Regions from separate parts of the Dyella sp. PARNA 12/25 genome, predicted to be linked through region 2. Evidence: predicted binding sites of a transcription regulator. Region 2 holds the regulator's gene; each other region holds the start of a gene.
What was found. Region 2 encodes FliA, which starts transcription of late flagellar genes. Its sites were predicted from a motif close to TAAAGTTTNNCNNNCNNNGGCCGATAA; they were not measured.
Positions count from the first base shown of each region.

Region 1: a site for FliA is predicted at 2,785-2,811, ahead of AC0GUR_RS15145 (flagellin N-terminal helical domain-containing protein). Genes of this name have one in related genera too.
Region 3: a site for FliA is predicted at 1,550-1,576, ahead of AC0GUR_RS18780 (methyl-accepting chemotaxis protein). Genes of this name have one in related genera too.

Region 1 covers NZ_JBVQCI010000008.1:11,252-17,231, forward strand. The annotation lists gene fliD (flagellar filament capping protein FliD) at 1-1,282, opposite strand, end outside; gene AC0GUR_RS15145 (flagellin N-terminal helical domain-containing protein) at 1,478-2,692, opposite strand; gene flgL (flagellar hook-associated protein FlgL) at 3,096-4,322, opposite strand; gene flgK (flagellar hook-associated protein FlgK) at 4,329-5,980, opposite strand, start outside.
Region 2 covers NZ_JBVQCI010000002.1:630,110-636,089, forward strand. The annotation lists gene motD (flagellar motor protein MotD) at 1-346, opposite strand, end outside; gene AC0GUR_RS07635 (flagellar motor protein) at 362-1,102, opposite strand; gene AC0GUR_RS07640 (chemotaxis protein CheA) at 1,104-3,059, opposite strand; gene AC0GUR_RS07645 (protein phosphatase CheZ) at 3,246-3,887, opposite strand; gene cheY (chemotaxis response regulator CheY) at 3,884-4,291, opposite strand; gene AC0GUR_RS07655 (RNA polymerase sigma factor FliA) at 4,350-5,126, opposite strand; gene AC0GUR_RS07660 (MinD/ParA family protein) at 5,128-5,980, opposite strand, start outside.
Region 3 covers NZ_JBVQCI010000012.1:57,084-63,063, reverse strand. The annotation lists gene AC0GUR_RS18780 (methyl-accepting chemotaxis protein) at 1-1,506, opposite strand, end outside; gene AC0GUR_RS18775 (GFA family protein) at 1,687-2,082, opposite strand; gene AC0GUR_RS18770 (GNAT family N-acetyltransferase) at 2,079-2,627, opposite strand; gene rsgA (GTPase RsgA) at 2,766-3,596, opposite strand; gene AC0GUR_RS18760 (hypothetical protein) at 3,864-4,490, opposite strand; gene AC0GUR_RS18755 (fimbrial protein) at 4,872-5,897, opposite strand; gene AC0GUR_RS18750 (fimbria/pilus outer membrane usher protein) at 5,888-5,980, opposite strand, start outside.

The DNA of each region.
Region 1 (5,980 bases), on a different contig from region 2:
TGCCAGTGAAGAGCGCCTTCACGTCGTTGCTGTTGGACTGAAACGCCGCAGCCAACTTTTTGTTATCCAGGTTCAGCGTGCCGTCGGAGTTGCGGGTAATGCCAAGATTGGCCAGCGTGCCAATGCTGCTGCCCGGGACCGCACTGCTCATCACCGACGCCATCTGCCGTTGCAACGACGACAGCGTGGTGTCGCCCAGCAGCACGCCAGCGTTGCCGGTGCTCGAATCGAAGCTGGCGAGCTGCGCAACCGTGCTGGCGTAGCTGTTGTAGGCGGTGACGAAACCCTGGATGGCGTTGGTGGCGGCGGTGTTGTCCTGCGCCACAGTCAGCGTGTTGGTGCCGGTGCCGGTGAGGTTGAGCGTGACACCGTCCATCATGCCGCTCACGGTGTTGGATGCACTGCTCACGGCGATGCCGTCGATAGTCAGCTTCGCATCCTGCGCTTCGTTACTGCCCGCCGTATTGAGCGTGGTCGCGAGCGACGTGAGGCCGGCGCTGCTGGTGGCATTGGCGCTCACCGAAAAGCCGTTGGCCACACCGGTCTTGCTGGAGCTCAGCATCAGCTGCTGACCGTTCACACCATTGACGATGGTGGCGGTCACACCCGGGTTGGACGACGAGCCGTTGATTGCGCTGGCGATATCCGACAACGTGTTGGTGCCGGACACCGCCACGTTCATGGTGTTGGAACCCACCGTAATGCCCAGCGTGCCGTTGCCCACGGCGGCGCCCGAGGCAACGGCGCTGCTGGCGCGCTTCTGCGCCGTCGCCAGCTGACTTACCGATAACGTGTAGTTGCCAGGGCGCGCACTGGCCAGCGTGCTGGCCGTGCCAATGCTGGTACTGCCCCCCATCGGTGTCAGCGTGGCGTTGTAGCTGCTGAACGTGCCGACCGCATTTAGCGTGGCCAGCGCACTCTGAATGCCGCTGAGCGCGGAATTGAGTGACGAAAGGCCGGTCAGCAGATTGGTGGTCTGCGTGGTGCGCGTGGTGATCTGCTGCTGCGAGGCCGCTTTGCGTGCATTCACCAGCGCGGTGACGATCGCGTTGACATTCAGGCCCGAGCCGAGGCCGATCGAGCTGATGGTGGCATTGCCGGAACTGGTGTCCGAACTGCCGGAATTGCTCGAGGTGCCTGACGTGCCGGAGCTGCCGCTCGACGACGTGCCGCCAGTGGAGGAGGTGCCAGACGAACCGCTACCGGTATTCGTACTCGAACCAAGCTGGTTGAGCATGGAACTCAGGCTGTTGCCCGAGGTGGCACCGCTGGTCGTCGTCATGATGTGGTCTTTCCTTGTCCCGAACGTATTCCGCCTTTAAGCGGAGGATGTCGAGCCTCCGGCAAAACCTTCGCACGCAAAGGCTTTGCCGGCGGCTCCCGAAACGCTCGGCGGGCTGCGAGGGCAACCCGCCGGGCGGTAAAACCGGCCGCCTGCGGACGCGACCCGGGAGAGTCGCGTCCTGGCCTGCGTCCGTTACTGCAACAGCTTCAGCACCTGCTGCGGGTTGGAGTTGGCCTGCGCCAGCACCGAGATACCTGCCTGCTGCAGCACGTTGGCCTTGCTCAGGTTGGCCGTCTCGGCTGCGAAGTCCGCGTCCTGGATGGTCGACTGCGAAGCCTGCAGGTTGGTCGTCTGCGCTGCCACCGTGGAGATGGTGGACTGGAAGCGGTTCTGCACCGCACCCAGCTGGGCAGCGAAGTCGGCAACCGACTTCAGCGCCACGTCGACGCGCGAGATCAGCGCGTTGGCGTGATCCACGCTCAGCACGTTGCCGGTATCCAGGCCACCGCCGGTGGCCACAGCCTTGGCGTCGTTGTTGGCCGCTGCAGTACCGTTGGCCGAAGAGTTACCGGCGATGCTGGTCTGCGGGGTGGCCTGGCCGCCGAGCGTGGAGGCAGCGTTGATCGAACCGGTGTCCGTCACCGTGAACGAGCCGCTGGAATAGAAGCTCACGCCGCCATTGCCATCCACCGCCGCGCTGAAGCCCGTGATGCCAGCCGCGTTCACGGCGTCAGCCAGGTCCTGCACGCTCGATGCCGTACCGGACAGCGCGTGAGCGGTGCCAGCGGAGTCGGTGATGCTGATCTTGCTCAGGTCGAGCGTCTGCGCAGCGCCGCCAGCGGTCTTGTTGGTGAACGCGCCGGAGAGGTCACCGGTGTTCAGCTCGCCGATGGCGCCCATGTCGTGGGCCTTCACGCTCTGGCCCAGGCTCACGCTGATGGTCTGGCCCACGTCCGAACCGATCTGGAACGACTGGGTCTTCAGCGAACCGTCCAACACGTTCTTGCCGTTGAAGGTGGTCTGGTTGGCGATACGGGTGATTTCAGCCAGGCGCTGCTGCACTTCCTGGTCCATCGACGCACGGTCGCTGGCGGTGTAGGTGCCGTTGGCCGACTGCACGGCCAGGTCGCGGACGGCCTGCAGGTTGGCGGTCACCTGGTCCAGGGCCGAACCGGCGGTCTGCGCCAGGTTGATGGCGTCGCTGGCGTTGGCGCTAGCCTGCTTCAGGCCACCGATCTGCGTGGTGTAGCGCTGCGAGATCGCGAAGCCGGCGGCGTTGTCGGCCGCGCTGTTGATCTTCAGACCCGAGGACAGACGCTGCGTTGCCTGGGACAGGGCGCTCTGCGACTTGGTCAGGTTGTTCTGCGCGGTCAGCGACGAGATGTTGGTATTGATAACGAGAGACATGGATTGCTCCTGCGTAAACCGGTGGCCGGTTCGATTGGCGTTGTTCGTGCCGGCGTCAGGTCCTTCGTGGGATGCCATCCGCCTCAGAGAGTTTTTCGGCGCTTGTTTCGATTACTTGAGCCACTCGCTGCAATTCGTGCTAGGGCGCGCTTTGCACACCTGACCCGACACTGCCGCGCCTCGCCTTCACACAAAAACCACCACAGCGCAGACCTCCTTTGTCTTGACGCCTTGCCACAAAGCCGCGCGTAGTTTGCGTCCAAAGCGCGGCACTTAATTCACTTACGGGACCCTTGCAAGTTCGTCATCCCCGCGAAGGCGGGGAACCAGCGACTTTGCTCTCGTGGCGAGGAAGGCACTGGATTCCCGCCTCCGCGGGAATGACAAGCCCTTGGGACTCCACTTACTTCAAATAGTTGAACAAGCTCATCGACTTCACCTGCGCAAAGATCTGCTGCGAGGCCTGCAGCGCCGACTGTTGCAACGACAGGTTGCTGATCGCGGTATAGGCATCGACGCTTTGCACATCCGACAGCGCCGACTGATAGGTCACGTTGAGATCCTGATACGCACCCTGTTGCTGCTGTAGCGTGTTCAGTCGACCGCCAATGGAAACCTGGGTGGAGCTGATGGCCGCCTGCGTCCGGTCGATCGACTCGATCTGCCGGCTCATCGTGTTGGTCAGCTGCGTGTTGCTCACACCGCTCTGCAGCGCGTTGATCATGTTGCTCAGCGTGCTGAACATGTCCTGCTGACCGCCAGTGCTCACCGACACCGTATCGCCGGCGGCGGGCGTGCCGCTCATGTTGATGGTCATGCCGTTGAAGCTGATGGCGCCGCCATCCTGATAGGTACCCGTCACCGGGTTGCCGCTGCCGTCGAGCACCGGATTGCCCTTGGCATCTGTCGCTGCCCAGGCGCCACTGTTACCGAAGGTGATGGTGTAGCCACCACCACTGGCCGCCTTGGTGCTGTTCCAGGTGGAAAGATCGGTCACGCTGTTGCTGCCGACCAGCAGCGTGCCCGTATTCCCATTGCTGGCGCTCGCAGTGAAGGAGCCATTACCAGCAGGGATATTCATGAACAGGTTGCCACCCGAATCGCTGGTAGCAATCTGCAACCCCGAACCCACCGCCGCATGCTGCTGGTTGTTGTTGCCCAAATAGCTGACCACACCGTTCGGCCCCACCTGGAAGGGCATGGTGGTAGTGCTGGTGCCGGCAAACAGTGCATTGCCGTTGCTGTCCGTAGTGTTCGCCTGCTGCACCAGCTGGTCGCGAATCTGGCTGAGCTGGCTGGCGATGCTGGCACGATCACTGTCGGACAGCGTGCCGTTCACGGCCTGCAGCGCCAACGTGCGCGCAGTGTCGAGCACACTGTTCATCGAGCTCAGCGTACTCACCTCGGTATTGAGGCGTGTGGTCGCGCTGTTGATATTGCTCGTGTACTGCGTGTTGGCCGCAATGACGTGATTGAGGCTCACCACCTGCCCCGCACCCGCCGGGTCATCCGACGCCACGTTGATACGCAAGCCGGTAGTCACCTGATTCTGTGAACTGGCCAGCGCGCTCTGCTGGTTCAGCATGGTGCTGAGCGACTGCTGATACATCCAGCTGGTGGAAAGACGCATGGTGTTTTACCCGTGGATCGCGGAGAGCAGACTGCTGAAGATCGTCTGCGACGTGGAAATGATCTGTGCAGACGCCTGATAGGCCTGCTGGTAACGCACCATGCTGGCCGCCTCTTCATCGAGGTTCACGCCAGCCACGCTCTGCTGGGCTGACATCGCCTGGTTGTAGAGCGCGGTTTGCGTAGTGAGGGTGGTCTGCGCCTGGCTGCCTACGGTGCCGATGGTGGTGGTAAGCGTGCCGTACGCACCGATGATCGACTGCGTGCCACCGTTGACCACACCCTTGTTGGACAGACCCGCCAACGACAGTGCATTGCTGGTGTCGTTGAGGCCGTTGCTATTGATGCCGATGGTGAAGCTATCGTTTGCCGCCGGCGTGCCCGAAGGCGTCACGCTCCAGCCGTTCGCGCTGATGGTTTGCCCCGGCGCATAAGCGCCGCTGGAAAGCACATTGCCGGCCGTATCGGTCACCTGATAGGTGCCGGTCGTGGGGAAGCTCAGCTTGGCGTTGTTCAACAACGCGGCGTTGGTCGGATCCTGCACGGTCACCGAGCCGATGCTGCCGGTGCCGGTGTTGGTGCCGGGCGCTGACGAGGTGAGCGCGGCAGCGGCGGCGATGCCGTTGGGATCGGTCATGGTCAGCGCCAGGCCAGTGGACGCCTGGCGCGTGGGCTGGATCTGGAAGCTGTCGCCCGCCTGTGCGGTGCCGGACAGGCTGAACGTCATTCCGTCGGCAGAATACGTGCCGTTGGCGTTCGCCGTCATCGCCACGTTCTGGCCGCTGGTGGTCTGCAGGCTCCAGCTGGAGCCGTTGTAGCTCAGCAGATAGTCCGAGGTGGTGAGTTGCGAAGCATCGCTGATGCTCGCGGTTACGCCGGCGCTGCCCTTATTGGCGCTGCTCGGAAGCACCGCCGGCGACGGCACGCTGAACATCGGCCCGCCCTGCTTGCCGTTGAGGTCCAGGCCCTTCGACTGCTGCTGGTTGACGCTACTGGCCAGACCCACGGCCGCCTGGCCAAGCTGGTTCTGCACGTTGTCGAGCACGTTGCTGCGGTAATCAAGCAGCGCGCCGAGCTTGCCGCCGCTCACCTTCGAGCTGATCACGGTGCCGGTGCTGTCGAGCACTTCGGTGCGCGATGCGTCGTAGGCGTTCTTGCCGGTGGACAAGGCATACGACTTGTCGCCGCTGACCAGGGCCTGGCCACTGGTGGCGTAGATGCTGAGGGTGCCGTCGGGCTGCGCATTAGTGGAAACGCCCAGGTAGCCCGACAGCGTCTGCACCATGTTGTCGCGCTGGTCGAGCAGATCGTTTGGCGGGTTGTTGCCGGCCTGGCGGATCTTGGCGTTGAGGTCGGCGATGCTGCTGGTCACGCTGTTGATGCTGTTGACGGTGCTGCCGATCTGGCTGTTCACCTGTCCTTGCTGAGCCTGCAGCTGCTGGCCCAGCGTATTGAACACAGTGACCATCGAGCTGGCGCTGCCCAGCAGCGACTGACGGCTCGACGCCACGCCCGGCGTGTTGGCCACGGTGTTGAAGGCGCCGTAGAAGCTGTCCAGCGCGCTCTGCAGGTTGCCGCTGGCGCTGAGCATGCTGTTGAGCGTCGTCGCCAGGCTGTTGTAGGTGGTCGCGCGCTGTACGCCCGAATTGCTGTTCCACA
Region 2 (5,980 bases):
ACTGCGCCGAGCGCACGTCCGTCGCGCGCACCAGTTGCGGGCGCGCGGGAATAGGTACGTTGACCGGGATCTTGGCTGCGCCCGGCTGTCCGGGCGGCGACGCCACCGCCGGATCGACGTTATGCGGCTGGACGCGCGACTGCGGCATCGGGGCGATCACATGGCTGGAACCATTGAACGCCTCGATGATGGACTCGGACATCACGCGGTACTTGCCCTCGTTGACCACCGAGACTGCGTACATCACCACGAAGAACGCGAGCAGCAACGTCATCAGGTCGGCATAGGGGATGGCCCATGCCTCGTGATTGACGTGATCCTCGTGATGTTTCTTCTTCCTAGCCACGGCTCTCTACCCCGGTCACGCCAGGTAACCCTGCAGCTTGGCCTCGATCTGACGCGGATTCGCGCCCTCGGCGATCGACACGAGACCTTCGATAAGAATCTCGCGCATCTGCGTCTGCTTGTGGATCAACCCCTTCAGGCGCGCCGCCATCGGCAGCATCCACAGGTTGGCCAGCGCCACGCCGTAGATGGTGGCAACGAAGGCGGCGGCAATGCCGTGACCCAGCTTGCTGGGGTCGGCCAGGTTCTGCATCACCGCCATCAGACCCATCACCGCACCGATGATGCCCATGGTCGGCGAGAAGATGCCGGCGCTCTCGAACACTTTGGCGGCGACGAGATCATGATGCTCGCGCGCACCCACTTCCACCTCGAGCACGCCGCGAATCGCTTCCGGCTCGCTGCCGTCGACCAGCAACTGCAGGCCCTTGCGCACGAAGGTGTCGTCCTCCGAATCGATCTGCGGCTCCAGCCCCAGCAAACCCTGGCGACGCGAAATTTCGCTCCAGCCCACGATGCGGCTGATCAAGTCGGAAGGCTGATGCTGTGGCGGCTTGTACACCATCGGGAATATGCCCATGGCGTGCTTGAGCACCTTGCCGGGGTTCTGCACCAGCAGCGCCGCGATCGTGCCGAGAAACACGATGACGAAAGCGGCCGGATTCCACAGCGCTTCCACGCTGGAACCCTTGAGGATGGTGCCGACGATCACAACCACGAAGGCCAGGATCGTACCGATAAGACTTACCAGGTCCATGTCAGGCGTTCACTTTCAAAGAGGGGAGGAGTTGACCGTCTTTGCCGGCCAGACCGGCAAGATCCATCACCAAGGCGAGGCGGCCGTCGCCGGTAACCGTGGCGCCTGCCACCGCGGGCACGCCTTTGAACAGAGGGCCGAGCGGCTTGACCATCACGTCTTCACGACCCAGCACCTCGTGCACCAGACAGCCCAGACGAAGATGGCCGATATGCAGCACCACCACGTGACGGCCAGCGAGGCCTTCAACGCCAACCCAGCCACCGAGATCCGCCAGCGCCAACGCACGTCCGCGATGCGACGCCACCACACGGCCATCCAGTTGTTGCTGCTGACCCGGCGCAAGTTCAAACACTTCGTCCACATTGCTGAGCGGCAGCGCAAGCAGACGCCCGCCCACGCGCACCATCAACACACGCTGGATCGCCAGCGTGAGCGGCACGGCCAGTTCCAGCGTGCTGCCACGACCGAGCTGCGAGCGCACCTGCAAGGTGCCACCGAGTTCGGCCACGCGCGTCTTCACCACATCCATGCCCACTCCGCGTCCGGAGATATCCGAGACGGTGGCGGCCGTGCTGAAGCCGGGGCGGAAAATCAGCTCATAGCATTCGTTTTCGCTGAGACGCGCCGCTTGTGCTTCATCGATCACGCCTTTCTCCACCGCCTTGCGGCGAAGGACGTCAGGATTCATGCCACGCCCGTCATCGGAAACGGTGATGACGATGCGCTCGCCGCGCTGGCTCGCACCTAAGGTCACCGTACCCTTGCGCGGCTTGCCGGCCCGCACGCGGTCCTCGGGCATTTCCAGGCCGTGATCGAGCGCGTTGCGGATCAGATGCACCATCGGGTCGGCCAGCGCCTCGACCAGGCTGCGATCGAGATCCGTGCCCTCACCTTCCTGCACCAACTCCACTTCCTTGCCCAGCTGACGCGACAAGTCGCGCAGGATGCGCGGAAAACGTTGAAACAGACGCCCCACCGGCTGCATGCGCATGCCGAGCACGGCGCTCTGCAATGCATCGGCGACGCGATCCAGTTCGCTCGCGGCAAGCTCCAGCGTTTCGTCACCCAGCTTCGCCGCGAGGCTAAGCAGGCGATTGCGCACAAGCACCAGTTCGCCGGCACGATGTACCAGCGCGTCGAGGCGCGCGGTGTCCACACGTACGGTATTTTCCGCCGGTGGCGCTGCAGGCTTGGCTGGCGTTGCGGGTGTCGGTGTCGGCGCGGGAGCCGGCGCGGTGGCTGGTGCACCCGGCGCAGAACCCTTGCCATGCAAGTTGTCGAGCAGCGCTTCGAACTCGTCATCCGAGATCGCCGTCGACTCTGCCGACACGACCGGCGCGGTGACGGTTGCACCCGGCGTGCCGCCCTTGCCGTGAAGATTATCGAGTAGTGCTTCGAATTCGTCGTCGCTGATCGCACCTGACGTTGCGGGCGCAGCCGCGGGCGCACCGGGCGCGCCACTGGTGCCGTAGAGGCTATCCAGCAACGCCTCGAATTCCGAATCGTCGATGGTGCCGTCGCCCGGTGGCGGTGCGACCGGCGCAGCGACCGGCTTCGGTACAGGCGGCGGAGCGGCGCCAGGTTTCAGCCGCTGCAGCAGGTTTTGCGGCGGCATGGCCATGGCGCTGCCGCCAGCCAACGCAGCCAGCATGTCGTTGAGCAGGTCCAGCGCTTCCAGCAGCGCATCCATGCGTTCGGCGTCGAGCAGCAACTGCCCGTTGCGCGCGACATTGAGCAGATCTTCAGCGTGATGGCACAACTGCACCATCGGCTCGATGGCGAGAAAACCCGCGCCGCCCTTCACCGTATGGAACGCGCGAAATACCGCGTTCAACAGATCCGCGTCGCGCGGCGAGGCTTCCAGCCCGATCAGCTGATCGCCCAGACGCTGCACCAGTTCCCCGGCTTCCACCAGGAAATCGTCGCGCAGTTCGCTGTCCAGCGTGGGGTCCATCATGAGTCTGCCCTTGGAGTCCGCCCGAGAGCTCGGCTTTGCCTCACCGTCATTCCCGCGAACCCCGAAAAGGGGGCAAGGGCGGGAATCCAGTGACTCTCACACCTCACCAAAGGCGCTGGATCCCCGCTTTCGCGGGGATGACGGTGAGGAAATGACAACCATACCGAGATCATGAGCGGGCTCTTAGAAACCAAATTCGCTGAGCAGACGATCAGCTTCGTCCTGGCTGGTCACCTTGACCGGACCGGCGGTGGCTTCGCCGGAGGCGAGCGCACCGGTGAGGCTCACCAGCTCCAGCAGTGAGTTCTCCACGCTGCCGATGAAGTTGACCACTTTCTTGATGCGTTGACCGGACAGGTCCTGCCACGACTGCGCCACCACGAAATCAGCCATGCCATCGCGGCAATCGGTAGCGAATGCCTGCGCCTGCTTGGCCAGTACATGGGCGACATCACCAGCCGGGGTGCCATCGATCACGGCGTTGGCGTTCTCCGCCAGGGCCTCGGCCTGCGGACGCATGCGCTCGGCAAAATCGAGCGTGCGGTGCGCAGCCTGCGAACTCATTTCCAGAACGTCCTGCAGATGCTGACGCGCGTCAGCCACACTGCCCGGCACGCCTTCCTGCGCGAGATCGCCACCGAGGCGGCGCACCGCGTCGTGCAGATCGCGAGCCAACAGGCCCAGCGCGCGGAACAAGCGCTGCTCGCGCTGGCGCACCAGCACATCGAGCGCCTGCTCAAATGCCACACCATCGGTGCTGTTGAGCAGGTCATGCAGTTCTTGCGGCATGGCTTCACCGGCCATTACGGAGGCTTGTGCGTTCATGCGGTGGCTCCGCTGGCGGCGAGACGTTCAAAGATCTTGGACAGCTTTTCCTGCAGCACGGCGGCGGTGAACGGCTTGACGATGTAGCCGTTCACACCCGCCTGCGCGGCGGCAATGATCTGGTCGCGATTGTTTTCGGCAGTGACCATGAGCACCGGCAGGCCTTTGAGTGCCGGCTCAGCGCGAATCGCGCGCAGCAAGTCGATGCCCGTCATGTTGGGCATGTTCCAGTCAGTCACCACCATGTCGAAGGCGTTGTTGCGCAACATGGTGAGGGCGTTTTCGCCGTCGTCCGCTTCCTGGATCAGACCATTGCTGAAACCCAGCTCGACCAGCAGGTTGCGAACGATACGCCGCATGGTGGAAAAATCGTCCACCACGAGGATCTTCATATTCTTGTCCAAAGGACTCTCCGGTTTTTTCTAGGGAATGGGTACGGGGAATCGTCGAGTCACTGCAAGATCAACGCGTTTTGCTTCTCCCCCTGCCCCGTTCGCCGTTTTCTGTTCCCTGCCCTGTCCAGCCCGTCATGCGCGCACGCAACCGCACGATGGCCTGACCATGGATCTGGCAGACCCGCGATTCGGTGACACCCAGCACCGCGCCGATCTCTTTGAGGTTCATTTCCTCTTCGTAATACAGCGACATCACCAGTTGCTCACGCTCCGGCAGACCGCCAATGGCCTCCACCAGCGCCCCGCGCATGCCGTCATGTTCCACGCTCTCCTGCGGCCCCAGGCTTTCGCCGTCGGCCACATCGAACGCTGCGCCGCCTTCTGCGTCGTCCGGTGCGGAAAGACTGAGCAATCGCGCACTCGCCGCATCGGCCAGCACCTGGTGGTATTCCTCTGCACCCATGCCGAGCCGCTTCATCACTTCCGCGTCGTCGGCATCCGCGCCTGTTTCTATTTCGATCTGACGGACCACCTCCGCCATCTCGCGTACTTTTCGGTGCACCGATCGGGGTGTCCAATCAGTGCGCCGCAATTCATCGAGCATCGCGCCACGAATGCGGATGCCCGCAAACGTCTCGAAGCTCGCATTGCGCCCGGTGGCGAAATTGCGCGCAGCCTCCAGCAACCCCACCATGCCAGCCTGAATCAGGTCGCTCACATCCACGCTTGGCGGCAGACGGCCCATCAGGTGATAGGCGATTCGTCGCACCAGCGGCGCATGCTGGCGAACCAGCTGATCGGCACTCTGCCGTTGCAGTTGCAGATATTCGGAAGCCACACTCATGTCACCACCCCGTCGCTGCTGCGGCCTGCCTGCTGAAAAAGGCGATGCGATCCAGGCCTAGTCGCTCGGGTTCACCCCATGTATCGACCGCACCCGCCAATTGCTTGAATGCCTGTCCCGAACGACTGGACGGCCACAGATCCACCACCGCGCTCTGGCGCCGAATGGCCTGCTTGAGCCGCTCGTCGCTAGGCACATGGCCCATGAATTCCAGTGCCACGTCCAGGAAGCGGTCACACACCCGGGCCAGCTTTTGATGCAGCTGGCGCGCCTCGCTGTTGTTGCGAACCATGTTGGCCACCATGCGGAAGCGGCGCACACCAAAGTCGCGGCTCAACACCTTGAGCAAGGCATAGGCATCGGTGAGCGAGGCGGGTTCGTCGCACACCACCAGCACCACGTCATCGGCGGCGGCGGCGAACATGGCCACGTTGTCGGAGAGGCCCGCCGCCGTATCCACCAGCAAGTAGTCGGGCGGCGACGCCAGATCGTCGAATGCGCGAATCACCGCCGCATGCTCGGTGTTGCCGAGCTGGGCGAGGCGCCGCGTACCCGAACCGGCCGGCACGATCTTGATGCCGTGCGGACCGGAAAGCAGCAAATCTTCGATACTGCAGGTGCCGTCGAGCAGATGGCCAACATGCCGCGAGGGCGTCAGTCCAAGCAATACATCGATATTGGCAAGGCCCATGTCGGCGTCAAGCAGCATCACCTCGCGCCCCGCCATAGCCAGCGCGATGCCAAGATTCACCGACACCGTGGTCTTGCCCACGCCACCCTTGCCACCTGCCACGGCAATCGCGCGGCATTGCTTGCGTGGTGGCGGGCTGGCCAAGCCAAACGCCTGGTCGTGT
Region 3 (5,980 bases), on a different contig from region 2:
CTGCTTCATCAGCACCTGCGAAAGATCCAGCGTGTTGCGGCTGGCAGCACTGGCCTCTTCCACCAGAGCTGCGTTCTGCTGAGTCACCTCATCCAGCGTAACCACCGCGTTGTTGACCTGACCAATGCCGGCCGACTGCTCTTCGGAGGCCGCGGCAATCACCTCGATGATGGTGCTCACCTCGCGCACATCGCCGGCGATGTCGTTAAGGGCACTACCTGTGCGCTGCACCAGCTGCGCTCCTTCGGACACCTTGTCGGTGGTGTCCTTGATCAGCGACTTGATCTCCTTGGCCGCCACACCGCTGCGCTGGGCCAGATTGCGCACTTCGGTAGCCACCACCGCAAAACCGCGACCCTGTTCTCCCGCGCGCGCAGCCTCCACCGCCGCGTTGAGTGCCAGCAGGTTGGTCTGGAAGGCGATCTCGTCGATCATGCTCACGATCTCGGCCACCTGTTTACTGGCATCGGTGATCGCCTGCATGGCACCCACGGCGGAGCCAGCAATGTCGCGACCCTCCTCCGCGCGCTTGCGCATGCGCAGCGCCATTTCACGCGCCTGGCCAGCACCCTCGGCGTTCTGCTTTACGGTGGCCGACAGCTCCTCCATGGAAGCGGCCGTTTCCTCAAGCGAGCTGGCCTGCTCCTGCGTGCGCTGCGAGAGATCGTCATTGCCTTGCGACAGATCGCGAGCAGCTGCCGTCACCTGCTCCGCCACATCGCGCACCTGCGTGACGATGCTGCTGAGCTGACGATCCATATCATCGAGTGAGCGCAGCGTGTCGCTGAATTCATCGTTGCCGGTGATGTCCGTGGCGTTGTTGAGCTTGCCTTCCTGGATCGCGCTTGCCAGCGCGCGGGCCTTGTTCAGTGGGCGAGTGACTACGCGAATCAGCGCTACCGCCACCGCAAACAGCACCAGCACGCCTAGCATCAGCACCGCCATCGCCAGCTTCCAGGTATGGGCATAGCGAAGCGCGGCGTCTCCCGCCGAAGCCTCCGCCTGTTTCTCATTGATAGCGATCAGCTGGTCGATCGCCTTCGTCTCGCTGGTCATGCCATCGGCGGTTTTTCCGATGTGCAGGTCGCGTCCTTCCTGGGTCTTGCCGGCATCGAGCAGGGCGGCTTCCTGCATCACCAGCGGCTCGGCCTTCTTGCGGATCTCGTCGAATTGCTGAGCCAGCGAGCGCTCCGCGTCCGAGGAGATCATGTTCGGGTAATAGCGCTGCCATGCCGCATCCATGCGCGCGTTGTCGTCCGTGATTTTCTTGACCGCCGTCCGTTGGCTCGGGTCGATGATGGAACGGTTCAAGGCCAGCCGGTCATCGATGATGGCCGAGCGAACATCGCTCACCGCCACAATGGCCTGCACATTGGTGCGATACATGTCATCGACCAGCAGGTACGTGGTGCGCACGCCAAGCAAACCGACCAACCCGACGACAACGGCGATGATGAGGGCAACGCCCATGGCCACGACAATTTTCAGACGAACAGTAAAACGCATGATGACAATACCCCGAGAGATGGGAAGAACACCCCCGGCTGAGGTATCGGCGCTCAGTTGGCTTCCTTGATGCGCTAGTAGCTACACATCATGTGATGTAGCCCACAGCTTTCACCGTCGCGAACCCGTTGAGATGGAGGGGCGCACGCATGCCTCAAGACTTTGCCTGGACGGCCGACATCACGGAACGTGTTCCATGCCCTCGGGCAGGTGCACCCACGGATGCATGCATTCCTCGAACACGGAAATGGATGGCGACGGAAAATCGGCATTGGCAAACGCCCCCACCGGCACGCCAAGCAAACCATCTACCGAGTCCAGCCGGTAATAGACGGTAGCGCCGCACACCGGGCAGAAATAGAACGTGCCCGTGCCGCCCGACTCACCCACGCGGGAATACGACGTAGCGTTACCGCGTATCACCACGCTGTCTTCGCGAAACCGCGCTTGAACGCCAAATGCGCTTCCGGTGCGTCGCTGGCAAGCATGACAGTGGCAGATCGAAACACGCAGCGGCTCTTCGGTCGCTCGCAACATCAATTGCCTGCAACTGCAGGTAGCGACGCGCTGAGTCATGTTGTGCTCTCCCAAGTACCGCCAGGCAGTGCAAGGCTGAACCCGAACACCGGCAACGTACCTTGCATGAAGTCCAGGTCAATCGCTCGCTGAAAACCCAGACGCTCATACATGTCCCATGCCACGCGCATGGCCTCCGTGGTGTGCAGCACCACCCGCTCATGCCGCTGATCTTTCGCCAACGCAATGCACGCCTTGGTCAACGCCTTGCCAACACCCATACCACGTGCGGATGGGTGGACTCCCAACAGGCGAATGCCAGAGGCATTCGTCACTGATGTCGCCGTGCCGCCAGAACCATAGTGCGCCATGTCACCGAAGTAGACCACGCCGCCAAGTAGCCGATCCTCGCTATCCAGCGCCACCAGCACGCGCGTCGCCGGCTTGCTGGTGAAGTCGCCAATATTCGCCAACATCCCGTAGTAGCGCGGCTGCTCGGTGAGCGACGGGAACCCCGCCAGCCCGCTATACACCTCGACCATCAGCTGGCCGAGGGCGCGAAGCTCTTCGGGACGACCATCGCGCACGACCAGCGGCTCACTCATGGGCATTTCCCGAGGCTGACGCGGGCACTATAGGAAACTTCGGCGAACCCGTCATGCGCTCGATACAACACGCCTGCCGAGCCGCGGCGTCCGGCCCAAAACCGCCCACGCTACAACCGCAAGCCCCGCCAAGAAAGCTCAGAAGACATCCAACGCTTCGGTATCGCGAAACACCTCTGCGGGATTCGGCTCGACGTCAGCCAAACAAAGCTCGCGCATTCCTGGCGTATCAATCACCCAGGCGCCAGAGGCAGTGGGAAGCATCTCACGCGTCGTGGTGACACGTTGCTCCGCCGCATCACCAAGGCGAAGCACATCGCGACGCCGCTGAGCCCCACCCACCAAGCGGTTGATCAAGGTGGATTTCCCAACGCCTGGGGGCCCAATGAAGGCCACGGTTACCCCAGGCACCAGCCATGGAGATAGCTGCGACGTGACATGGCCTGAAAGGGCGCTGACGGCTACGACCGGAAGCGTCGGCATCAAACCGGCTGCCTGAGCCACGTGATCATTGACGCTGGCGCACAGATCGGCCTTGGTAAGCACCATCACCGGCATGACGCCAGCATCCAGCGCGAGCGTGACGTAGCTGGCCAACTGCGACAGGTCAAAGTCAGCATGGCAAGACGAGACGATGAACAGCGTGTCGAGATTTGCCGCTAACACCTCAGGTCGGCAATCACTTCCTGCCGCCGTCCGCGCTAACAATGAGCAACGCTCCACCAACCGCAATACGCGTTGCGCGTCATGCTCGACCAACACCCAGTCACCCACAGCCACTTCCACATCGATAAGGTGACCGGGAAGCACCACCGCGCCATAACCGCGCGAGGAAACCACCGAAAGCCCGTGACGATGTACGGCCATGACGCGCGCCGGATAGCCCGACTCGAACTCGACCAAGGTCAGATGTTGCGCGTACTCAGATCGCCAGCCGAGCTCGTGCAGCGAAAACGCCTGAAAAAACATGAATTGGAATCGCCCTGAAAGCATGGGAATACGAAGGCCCTCCAAAGCGGAGGCCTAACAAGTCGCCAGGGTGCGAAAGCAGAGAGGTGAAGCGTGTCAGCCAATAGTTGGCGAGACGATCAGACGCGCGTCGACCCGGCGGAGGATGCTGCTACAACAAATCATTGTTCGATTCCTCCTTTGGGCTGGGTTGACGGGATGCGCAGAGTAGCTACGCCCCGATGCTCGTGCAAGTGCTTATTTTCGTTAGGCGTGACGGATGAAACATCACGTGGCGGCCTTACCGTGCTTGAGCCAGTCGGCGTTACTCACCAGCGTCGAGCGATAGACATTCAGATGAGAGCATCCATCGATGCTCTTGATCATCGACTTGATGCAATCGACCAGCGACGGATGGAGCCAGGGGCTGAGCGTAATGCGCCTGATCGCCGCAAGATCAATCGGCACAGGCAAGGCATGTCGCTCCTCAGTCGCCGACTCCCACAGCATCCTCACCTCACTCTCCGGTTGAAAGGGATACCGCTTTAAAAACGGCAACTCTTTCCGCCTGAGCTCGCCGGAACGGATCTCGTCCATCTTCAAATAGGTCACCGGTTTCAGCTGAAGCTCCGGCACACGTGCTACCGCTTCGCGCAGCGACGTTTCACCAAAGCGTATGCACACGCCCGACGAGCTTGGCGCAAAGATACGCCAGTGGTGATACGTCTCCGATGCCTGCGAAAAGCAAAGCGCCAACACTGACTTCAAACGACACTTCTCGCGATAGAGCGTGATGAAGTTCGAGTCGTTCTTGTCGTCCCATGACATGGGATCGAGCAAAGTCAGCTCCCGATTGGTAAGGATGTGAATAAGCGACGGGAGATCGGTATAGCGGGAGAACGACAACTCAGCCATGTAGCCCAGCCTCCTGTGTCCGAATGAAAGTGCGATGCCCGAAGCGCTCCACCTACATCGTCGCCAACGCTATGAAGACCGGTTTTAGCAGCACTGATGTGACTGCTGCATGAGAGCTCGCACGCCAATGAAATCTGGCTTTGCGCGACCCAGGCTCCACCACTGACCTCGCCGGAACCGCCCAGTAGAATGAGCAGTCTGGATGAAACACCTCAAGCATACGGATCCATCGTACGAATGCACCGCTTGCGCCCCGAATGGAGCCTGTCACCCAGGAAGGCGTGGGCTTCATTCGAGCAAGTCGTTTGCCTCTCCGCTATGGCAAAAAGGCCGCATAAGCGGCCTTCTATCAAGCTCCGGCGCCCCTTTCATAGCCCCAAACTACTGATAGGCAAGCGTGATAGTCGCCGCACTATTAGCCACACCGGCAGAAATGACGCTACCGGTCTGGTAATAGCGAGCGTTCAACGGAATCGTATAGGTGGTCGTGCCCTTGCCCGCAACCAAACTCGTCGCCATAGCGACCGGTTTCGAGGAGCCGTCCAGCAATTGCACGCCTACGCCTGAAGCCGCACCCGCTGCAGCGGTCAACTTCATCACGGCTTGGGATTGGACGTCATAACCATTGGCCGCATCCAGCGTATAACTTACCGTCATGCCACTGGGGCAATTGTTCAAGGTAACGTTGAAACTTTTAGCACTCGTGTAGGTTCCTACACCGCGAAACTCCCCCGCGCCGTGCGTCCCTAGAGGTACATTGGGAGCGTTGACCGTGCAAGCGACCAAATTAATCGTGAAGGACGAAAGGTTGAACGAAAATACGGTAGTGCCGTCGTCCAGCACTATCCTGCCGTAGAGACCTGCACGAGTACGACCACCAACTGCCGGAACATTAGTGCGCACGATTGCGAAGCTAAAATAGGAATAGTTGAACTTAAGCGTGGCGGGGCCAGCAATGACTACGGTGGAGGGCCAGACGATGGGCGGCCCTCCATTATCTGCACGAGACAGGCGAACACCAAAGCCGGGTACACCAATGTCATAGACGTCGGTATATCCTGGCACCAAGGGCTGTGAGCCGACGTACTTGACGGTTCCGCCACTGTTGTCGCAAGTGGCGTATTCTTGACCACTTAAACTGTAGCCCCCCGTGTAAACCACCGTGCCTTCGGGTATGGCGCCTGCCGTGGTGACGTTGCTCAGAAACGGAGAATAATCGTAGGAATATCCCGTACTGACGCATGCTGCGAACGAATCGCACCCCACCATCAACATCAGGAATCCGACTACCCATCGAACGATTCCGTGGCGATAGCACGCCGTAGGTGCCTTACATTTATTCATATCAACCATCTCGTTGCACCCATTCTCAAGTGCTTTCATTCGATAATCGGCAATCACCGACACAGCGCATCCGCGGTCTCGATGCTCGTGCGGCCCAAACCCGTGGATCGCGCCGGCAACTGGTAGCTGACATGGCACTGCTCATG